3 regions of the Streptomyces sp. NPDC051963 genome follow, and region 1 is predicted to be linked to each of the others. Evidence: riboswitches for the same ligand, from Rfam matches in the RefSeq annotation. Region 1 holds a riboswitch; each other region holds the start of a gene.
What was found. A riboswitch is a leader RNA that binds a small molecule or an ion and turns the genes downstream of it on or off. The one in region 1 is predicted to bind cyclic di-AMP.
Positions count from the first base shown of each region.

Region 2: another riboswitch for cyclic di-AMP. It lies ahead of ACIHFB_RS05545 (C40 family peptidase); the one in region 1 lies ahead of ACIHFB_RS15520 (peptidoglycan DD-metalloendopeptidase family protein).
Region 3: another riboswitch for cyclic di-AMP. It lies ahead of ACIHFB_RS35225 (NlpC/P60 family protein); the one in region 1 lies ahead of ACIHFB_RS15520 (peptidoglycan DD-metalloendopeptidase family protein).

Region 1 covers NZ_JBIUCC010000003.1:721,716-724,943, reverse strand. The annotation lists gene ACIHFB_RS15525 (alpha-galactosidase) at 1-1,392, shown strand, start outside; cyclic di-AMP (ydaO/yuaA leader) riboswitch at 1,697-1,852, shown strand; gene ACIHFB_RS15520 (peptidoglycan DD-metalloendopeptidase family protein) at 1,857-2,810, shown strand; gene ACIHFB_RS15515 (SGNH/GDSL hydrolase family protein) at 3,079-3,228, shown strand, end outside.
Region 2 covers NZ_JBIUCC010000001.1:1,299,613-1,302,840, forward strand. The annotation lists gene ACIHFB_RS05530 (VOC family protein) at 1-217, shown strand, start outside; gene ACIHFB_RS05535 (ATP-dependent Clp protease proteolytic subunit) at 327-962, shown strand; gene ACIHFB_RS05540 (hypothetical protein) at 970-1,278, shown strand; cyclic di-AMP (ydaO/yuaA leader) riboswitch at 1,616-1,827, shown strand; gene ACIHFB_RS05545 (C40 family peptidase) at 1,831-2,304, shown strand; gene ACIHFB_RS05550 (ATP-binding protein) at 2,362-2,820, opposite strand; gene ACIHFB_RS05555 (helix-turn-helix domain-containing protein) at 3,033-3,228, shown strand, end outside.
Region 3 covers NZ_JBIUCC010000009.1:187,152-190,379, forward strand. The annotation lists gene ACIHFB_RS35220 (ScyD/ScyE family protein) at 1-892, opposite strand, end outside; cyclic di-AMP (ydaO/yuaA leader) riboswitch at 1,156-1,328, shown strand; gene ACIHFB_RS35225 (NlpC/P60 family protein) at 1,336-2,493, shown strand; gene ACIHFB_RS35230 (ABC transporter ATP-binding protein) at 2,600-3,228, shown strand, end outside.

The DNA.
Region 1 (3,228 bases):
GCCGTGGCCCAACTCCCCGACGCGCGCGTGCAGATCACCGGCGGTGCCGGATACGACGACTCGGGCCTGCTGCGCCTGGCGGCGGGCGAGTCGTTCACGACGCCCGTCTTCGCCGGTCTGTGGAGCGACCGCGGCTTCGGCGGGGCGAGCCGCGCGTGGCACGCCTATCAGCGGGCGTACGTCATCCCGGACGCGGACCAGGACCGGCCGGTGCTCTTCAATTCCTGGGAGGCCACCGAGTTCGACATCTCCGAGGAGCAGCAGCGGGCACTCGCGCGCCGGGCCGCGGACATGGGCGTGGAGCTGTTCGTGGTCGACGACGGCTGGTTCGGGGCGCGGACCAGCGACCGGGCCGGGCTCGGCGACTGGACACCCAACCCCGACCGCTTCCCCGGCGGCCTCAAGCCGCTCGCGGACCACGTGCACGGACTCGGTATGCAGTTCGGCATCTGGGTCGAGCCCGAAATGGTCAATCCGGACAGCGACCTGTACCGCGCCCACCCCGACTGGGTGCAGTACCAAATCGGACGCAAGCGTGCTGAATTTCGCAATCAGCTCGTACTGAACCTCGCCCGCGACGATGTCCAGGAGTACCTCTGGGAGCAGCTCGACACGCTCCTCTCCAGCGCCCCGATCGACTACGTGAAGTGGGACTTCAATCGCTGCTTCACCGACGCGGGCTGGCCGGGAGAGGCGTATCCGCAGCGGTTGTGGGTCGACCATGTGCACGCTCTGTACCGCCTGTTGGACCGGCTGCGGGAAGCGCACCCCGGCGTCGCCTTCGAGTCCTGCTCCGGCGGTGGCGGCCGGATCGACCTCGGGATCATGAGCCGCACGGATCAGATGTGGACCTCGGACAACACCGACCCGCTCGACCGGCTCGCCATCCAGCACGGCTTCAGCCAGATCCACCCCGCGCGGGTCATGGCCGCCTGGGTCACCGACAGCCCCAACACCCAGCTCAACGGCCGGGTCAGCTCGCTGCGCTTCCGGTTCGTGAGCGCCATGGCCGGGGTGCTCGGGGTCGGCGGCGACCTCACGAAGTGGACGGACGAAGAGCTTGCCGAGGCCCGGGACTGGGTGGGCCTGTACAAGGAGATCCGGCCTCTCGTGCAGCGCGGGGACCTCTACCGGCTGCGGCCGCCGCAGGGCGGTTCGAGTGCGGTGCAGTACGTGCTCGGCGACGAGACCGTCGTCATCGCCTGGCTCCAGTCGCAGCACTACGGCGAGCCCGTACCGGCGCTCCGGCTGCGCGGCCTCGACCCGACGGCGTCGTATGAATGCCGCGAAACGGGCGAAGTTCACCGGGGTGCGGTGCTGTTGCACCACGGATTGCCTACGGGGCTGCGCGGCGACCTCGATGCGACGGTTCTCCGGCTGCGTCGCATCTGAGTCTTCTGTCCGAATTGGGATCTTCATTCCAACTCGCTCTGGAATAAGGCGCCCTGGGGAGATGCCGCGTGAGCAGCGTCATATTCGTGACCGAGCGTCGCCCGTCATGTTCACGTAATTCGCGTGTCTTTCCAGGGATTTGAATCCCGTGCGCGGTCGGAATTCACGGAGTGTGACTGGGATTTCCCACAAGGGATCAAGAGAAACGCATGTCCCGGGAACCTCTTGCTTGTCCCTTTGCGTCTTAGTCGCTTACGTTCGCCACCAATCCGGACGGACGCCCAATCCTGCCGCCGCCCGGAGACCGCACAACTCACCCGTGAACGGCAGGAGCGGGGGACCCACAGGTAGAACCGCCTGTTCCGGTCTCCGGAACGGCTAGGGGTCAAGCCGCGAACGCGCGGCCGGACATCTCCAGTCCGCACCCGACAGCTCACCTCGTAGGCGCCGGAGAGGAATTCGCCATGCCCGCGAAGGGTAAGCACCGCCGTCCCAAGAGCCAGCGCTTCACCCGCTCGATCGCCGTCGCCGGAACCGGTGGCGCAGCGCTCGCCCTCCCGCTGCTGGGGGCCACCGGAGCACATGCCGCTCCCGCTCAATCCGTTTCGGAAAAGGCCGTTCAGTCGGTTCCGAAGACCGAGAAGAAGGCAGCCGAGAAGAAGGCCGCCGCGAAAACCTCGGGAGTGAAGACCTATTCCGTGAGGGCCGGTGACTACCTCTCGAAGATCGCCGACGAGCAGAATGTCAGCGGTGGCTGGCACAAGCTCTACTCGGACAACCGAGAGGCCGTCGGCGACGACCCGTCGCTCATCCACCCCGGTCTGAAGCTCTCGATCGGCAAGAAGGCCGCGACCGACTCCTCCAAGTCGTCGCCTTCGTCGCCTTCGTCGAAGTCGTCCGGCTCGTCGGACTCATCCGCTTCGTCCGACTCGTCCGCGTCGGATTCGGCGGCGTCGTCCAGCTCGAACGCGGCGAACACTCAGTCCGCCGACACCACGAGCACCGCCGGCGGCTTCACCCTGCCGGTGGCCGGTGCCACCGTCGGGACCCCATACCACATGTCGGGCAGCATGTGGTCCAGCGGTTACCACACAGGCGTCGACTTCGTCGTCCCGACCGGCACCTCGCTGAAGTCCGTGGGTGCGGGCACGGTCGTCTCCGCGGGCTGGGGCGGTGCGTACGGCAATCAGGTCGTCGTCAAGCTGGCCGACGGCTACTACGCGCAGTACGGCCACCTGTCCTCGATATCCGTCTCCAACGGGCAGACCGTGACCGAGGGCCAGGAGCTCGGCCTCTCCGGCGCGACCGGCAATGTGACCGGCCCGCACCTGCACTTCGAGATCCGCACCACCCCGGACTACGGCTCGGACGTCGACCCCGTCGCCTACCTCCGCTCGCACGGCGTCTCCGTCGGCTGACACCCGCGACCGACGCGCCCCCCACGCCACCGAAGGCCGGACCCCGATCCCCGGGTCCGGCCTTCGGTGTTCTTCGTCGCCCGGATCGAGACGGACGGCTGAGTGACGCCACAACGTCCTTGATCGGAAGGCTATTCCTGAGTTGGTGAACACTTTAGGCGTGGCTTATCTCACCGCCCGTCAACCCCTTCCTACGGTCGCGTAGCTCACATCCGAAGGTGAATCATGGGCCGATGTGGCAGACGATTCGAAGAATGACAACAGATCAGTGATCGGGTCGTACGTGGCGGTGGGGGACAGCTTCACCGAGGGCGTCGGCGACCCCGGCCCCGACGGAGCGTTCGTCGGCTGGGCCGACCGGTTCGCGGTACTGCTCGCGGACCGGCGTCCGGAGGGCGACTTCGAGTACACCAACCTC
Region 2 (3,228 bases), on a different contig from region 1:
CGGGCTGCACGGCGGCGACGCGGGCGCCTCCCCTTACCTGTTCTTCCGGGTCGACGACCTGGACGCCGCCGTCGCGAAGGTCCTCGAACTGGGCGGCACGACCGAGGAACTCGGCGCGGAGGACCCCGACTCGGAGGCCCGCTTCGGCCGGTTCAAGCTGTGCCGGGACGACCAGGGGTCGGCCTTCGGGCTGCACCAGCCACCAGAAGGCCGCTGACCACCTCGCCCGACATCACGGCGTCCGCGCTGAGCGAACCCCCTCACCCTTCACTCTGTACGTCCTGTACATTTTCTACAGAGACAGCACTGTCGAGGAGGGGTTCGCCATGAACCGACCGTCCGCCCGCTACGTCCTGCCCGAATTCACGGAGCGCACCAGCTTCGGGCAGAAGACGATGGATCCCTACTCGAAGCTGCTGGAGGAGCGGATCGTCTTCCTCGGTACGCCGGTCGACGACACCTCGGCGAACGACGTCATGGCGCAGTTCATGCACCTCGAGTACCAGGACCCGGACCGGGACATCTCGCTCTACATCAACTCCCCCGGCGGCTCCTTCAGCGCGATGTCGGCGATCTACGACACGATGCGGTTCATCACCTGCGACGTGGAGACCATCTGCCTGGGCCAGGCGGGCTCGTCCGCCGCCGTGCTGCTGGCCGCGGGCACGGCGGGCAAGCGGTTCGCGCTGCCGGGCGCTCGCATGGTGATCCATCAGCCGGCGCTGCCGGAGCCGATCCAGGGGCAGGCCAGCGATCTCGCCATCCACGCCGAGGAGTTGATGCGGGTGCGCGTCCGCCTGGAGGAGATGCTCGTACGGCACACCGGACGCACGCACGACCAGGTGAGCGCGGACATCGAGCGGGACAAGATCCTCACCGCCCAGGAGGCCCTGGACTACGGGCTGGTGGACCGGATCATCCCCAGCCGCAGGTCCACCATCGCCCCGCCCACCGGGAAGTGACACGCCGGTGCTCCCACCCGAGCTTCCGCCGCTGCCCGCCCTCACGTGCGCCGAGGGCGAGTTGATCGACCGTTATCTCGATGTGGTCGACCTGCTCGGCCGGATCAACCCGGCCCACCACGGGGACACGTACCGCGGACTGCGCGCCGCCCAGGCGTTGGTGTCCAAGGCGAGCGAACTGCGCGACGCGCTGGCGCTGATGCACCAGCGGGGCGAGACGGAGTTGCACGCCCCTACGCTCACGCGGGCGATGCGCGTTCTGGACGGCGAGCGCCGGACGGCGCGTGTCATCGTTCCGCCGCGCTCCGACAGTTGACGCACTCCACCTCCGGTCCGGATATCCGCCACGACGGCGAGACGTCCGGACCGGCGCTGAAACGGACCAAATGGCGTACCCCTGTTCGGAGTAGACGTTTGTCATTTTTTGGGACCGCAGAGCTTGCGCAACACGCGTATCTCGAAGGCGGTTGAGACCCTTCCGTGCTGGTCGGGGGGTCAGCGAGGCCCTCGACACTCGCTCGAACAGAGGGGTGTCCACCCGAACGGGTGAGTGGTGAGTAACCCCACAAATACCCGATTCCATTGGGTCTTTCGTTCATCCGTGCGTGAAGATCCCTGTCTGACGACAAGACCCCGCCAGAGCGGCGGGGCGATCCGGGCGGACGCCGAGTCCTGCCGCCGCCCGGATGACCGGTCGACAGGAGTGGATCGGCAGGAGTGGAGGACCCGAGCACGACGGGTCGCCGGAACGGTCACGCCATGACCGCGCCGAGCAGCCCTTGGGGTGAAGCCGCGTCAGCGGCCGGGCAACTTCGCCAGCCCGAATCCGACAGGTCATCCTTCACAGGCGGCTGACGAAGGGTTGCGCATGACTGCGCTCAATCGTGTCCCGTCGCTGATGGCCCGAGCCGGCACGGCATCGGCTCTCACCCTCGCCGCCGTGGGCGGCTCCATCGTGGCGCCGGGCCTCGTCTCCGAGGCCGAGGCCGCCACTCCGGCGACGAAGGCGCTCCAGGTCGCGGCCTCCAAGAAGGGCGCGCCGTACAAGTACGGCGCCACCGGACCGCGCCGGTTCGACTGCTCGGGGCTGACGCTGTACTCGTACAAGAAGGCGGGCAAGAGCCTGCCGCGTACGGCGGCTCAGCAGTACAACAAGACGCGCCACATCTCCGGCAAGAGCCGCAAGGCCGGAGACCTGGTGTTCTTCCACTCGGGCTCGAACGTCTACCACGTCGGCATCTACGCCGGGAAGGGAAAGATCTGGCACTCCCCGAAGACCGGGGACGTCGTAAGACTGTCGAAGATCTGGACCAAGAGCGTCTGGTACGGCCGGGTCAAGTGACCTGAGCGACGCGGTGGCGGCGCCCTGACGCGCCGCCACCGCGTCCGGGCTTGATTCCTAAGGTTCCTGCTGAACCGCCGTGCTCACCGGCCGCGCCGGGACCGTCCAGGGCAGTTCGATGGAGACGGTCTTGCCGCCCTCGCGAGTGGGCCGGATTCTCAGTTTGCCGCCGCATTCGGCGGTCAGCCAGCGGATGATGACCAGGCCGCGGCCGTTGTCCTGCTGCACTGCCGCGGGCAGCCGCTTGGGAAGCCGCGGGTGACTGTCGGTCACGCCGATGTGCAGTTGTTCGTCACGGTCGAGGTCGATGTCCACCGTGAAGGTGGGTGACTGCCCGAAAGTGTGCTGTACGGCGTTGGTGGCGAGTTCGGAGACGATGAGGCGGACCGTGTCGGCCAGTTCCGTGTCGGCGGGCAGTCCCCACTCCACCAGGGTGCCGACCACATAGGTGCGAGCCGCGGAGACCGAAGCGGGATCGCTCGGCAGAGTGACGGATGCTTCCAGATGGTCTGCCATGGCGACGTCGTCCCTTTCCGACGGGACCGCAGTCCGACACGGATCGGAGGGTTCGAGTACGGTCCCGGACTGGTGCTTCGTCGCCAGACTGCCATCACCGGACCGGTCACGGGTGCGATCCACCAAGATATGCATATATCTGTCGCTCGAAGCGGTGAACTCTGCGACGGCAGAGCGTATTTGGACGGCACGGAAGGAGTAAGGAGGAGCCCATGCAGCACGGTCCCGCGGTACGCCGCCGAAAACTGGGCGCCGAATTGCGCACGCTGCGCACCGGCGCCGGACTCACCAGCGGCGAGGCGGCCCGGCTCGTGGGCTGGCACCAGTCCAAGGTGAGCCGCATCGAAACCGGCGCGAGCGGTGTGAAACCGGCCGATGTGCGGTTACTCCTCGACGCCTACGAAGTGG
Region 3 (3,228 bases), on a different contig from region 1:
GCTGACTGACGTACAGGTCGCCCTTGGTGTTGAAGGCGATGCCGGTGACCGAGCCGAAGCCGGACTTCCAGCCGAGGATCTTGCCGGTCCAGGGGTCGACGCGCCACACGCGCGCGGTGGGCTTCTCGGTCTCGCCGTTGAGTTCGCCGACGTAGAGCTTGCCGTCGGGGCCGAGGGCCAGGGAGGTCGGGACGGACTGGTTCTTGTCGTGGTCCGGGAAGACGGTGAAGGGGCGGGCCCGGCCCGACCGCGAGACCTCGATCAGGTCGTTGCCGGCGGCGTCCGCGACGATCTTGCGGCCGTCGGGGAGCGCGAGGACGGCGTACGGGTTGGACTCCACGGACGCCTTGTGCGGGTTGTACTTCAGTTCCACGGCCGAGATGTCCGCAGCGGTCCTCGCCTTGCCGTGCGTGATCTTCAGCAGCTTGCCGAGCTTGTTCCAGGGCGGGGTCGTGGGGACTCCGGCCTCCGGCGGGGCGAAGGTCTCGACGCCCCAGACCTTGCCGTGCAGCGCGGAGACACCGTCCACGCCGGTCGCGCCGCCGCCGTCCGGGGCGGCGGCCGAGGGGAGCCCCTGCACCACCCTGTGGTGCTTCCACGCGCCCCCGTCCCAGTAGATCTTGGTGACCGCCGAGCTGAGACCGATGCAGGTCTCGCCCTCCGGCCCCTCCCCGATGCACTTCTTGCCGCCACGGCCGGCTTCGGCGACGTACAGGCGCCCGTGGTCGTACGACAGCTGACGCGGATTGTCGAGGCCGGTCGCGATGACGCGGACGACCGGTTTGCCGGCGGTCCGGCCGTCGTGTCCGGCGTCGGCGCTCGCGGGGGCGATGCCCGCGGTGGCGGTGAGTGCGACTCCGGTGGCGATGACGAGTGCGGTGCGTTTCCTCATGGCCGTACTCCCTCTCAGCCGCCACGGCTCCCGACCGTGGCTGGCTGGAAGCTACCGGCCCGAAGCGGGCGGACGCCGTCACTCCGGACAAAATACGAACAAGTCACCGCAGACCCTTCCGGATTGACCACGGCGCGCGATTTTCTGGGCTAAGGTCACGAAAATGTATCGGGCATATCACCCATCAACCTTCACAGAGGCCACACGAGTTGGCTAGCGTTCCTCCAGGCCGTACGACCCCCACCGGCGAACGTCGCCGGGCCGCGCGGCCTCCGCCTAATCCGGCGCGTCCCCCTGGGCAGACCGGAGCCGGGGACCCACCGAACTTGGGGTGAATCGACCGGACTTCCCTTCGGGGAACGGTCGTAGGGCAACCCTTCCGAACCACCCGCCCGAACCCGACAGCTAACTCGGTAGGCGGACCATGGAAGGAGTCGCCTCCCTTGGCGTCGCACCGCAAGTCGCGTCCTTCGGGTACGCGCGTAGCAGGCATACGGACCCCCGCCCTGGCAACGGCGGCCCTCACCTCCGTGGCCCTGTTGTCCCAGACGGCCAACGCCGCACCCTCGACCGATGACAAGCCGAGTCTCGAAGAGGTCGAGAAGAAGGTCGACGACCTGTACCGCCAGGCCGAGTCGGCGACCGAGAAGTACAACTCCGCGAAAGAGAAGACCACCAAGCAGCGCAAGCGCGTCGACACCCTCCTCGACGACGTCGCCCAGCGCACCCAGAAGCTCAACGAGGCGCGCGAGGAGCTCGGTTCCTTCGCCGCGGCCCAGTACCGGACCGGCGCCTCCGCACCCGACACCGCGACCTTCCTGCTCGCGGACACCCCGCAGGACTACTTCGACCAGACCCAGCTGATGAGCCGGATGACCGGCCGCCAGAAGGAAGCGGTCGACGAGTTCGTCACGCAGCAGTCCGAGACGATGGACAAGCGCCGCGAGGCCACCGCGAGCCTCGAGACGCTCAACGAGTCGCAGGGCGACCTGAAGACGGCCAAGACGACCGTCCAGCAGAAGCTCACCGATGCGCGCGAGCTGCTGTCGAAGCTGACCGCCGAGGAGAAGGCGCGGCTCGCGGCGATCGAGGAGCAGAAGCAGCAGGAGGCCGCGCGCAAGGCCGCGGAACTCGCGAAGCAGCAGGCCGCTGCGGAGGCGGCGGCCCAGGAGGCGGCGCAGCAGGAGAGCGGCTCGAGTGCGTCGGACTCCCCCGGCACCTCCGTGACCGACTCCTCGTACGCCGCCAAGGCCGAGAAGGTCCTCGCCTTCGCCCGCTCCCAGGTCGGCAAGCCGTACGTGTGGGGCGCCACCGGCCCCGACTCCTACGACTGCTCCGGCCTCACCCAGGCCGCCTGGAACGCCGCCGGCATCTCCCTCCCGCGCACCACCTGGGACCAGGTGAACGCCGGCACGACCGTCTCCCTCTCCGCCGCCCAGCCGGGCGACCTGGTCTTCTTCTACGACGACATCAGCCACGTCGGCATCTACATCGGCAACGGGATGATGATCCACGCGCCGAAGCCGGGGGCTTATGTCCGCGAGGAGTCGATCTACTACGACGGTGAGTCGTCGATCCACAGCGTGGTGCGGCCGGCCTGAGGGCTCCGCAGGACCGCGCTTGACCTTGACGCCGGGTCAACCCTCCATCCTTCCGGCAGGAGCTTCTCGCAGTCGGCGGGAAGCTCCGCGGAGGAGGCGGATGACCATGGTGGCGCAACCGATCGCCGGTCCGGCGATTCGCGTGCGGGGTCTGGAGAAGTCGTACGGGAAGCTCGAAGTGCTGCGGGGTGTGGACTTCGACGTGGCGCGGGGCACCGTCTTCGCCCTGCTCGGCTCCAACGGGGCGGGCAAGACCACGACCGTGAAGATCCTCGCCACGCTCTTGAAGGCCGACGCGGGGACGGCCGGCGTCCATGGCTTCGACGTCGCCGCGCAACCGGCGGACGTGCGGGAGTCCATCAGCCTCACCGGGCAGTTCGCGGCCGTCGACGAGATCCTCAGCGGTCGGGAGAACCTCGTGCTCGTCGCCAGGCTGCGCCACCTCGATGATCCGGGCGCGATCGCGGACGACCTGCTGAGGCGTTTCTCGCTGACCGACGCGGGCGCACGGAAGGTGTCCACGTACTCGGGTGGGATGCGCCGCCGGCTGGACATAGCGATGAGCCTCATCGGGAATCCGTCGGTGATCTTCCTGGACGAGCCGACCGCCGGTCTCGACCCCGAGGGGCGCATCGAGGTGTGGCATGCCGTCAAGGAACTCGCCGAGTACGGAACGACCGTGCTGCTCACCACGCAGTACCTGGACGAGGCCGAGCAGCTCGCCGACCGGATCGC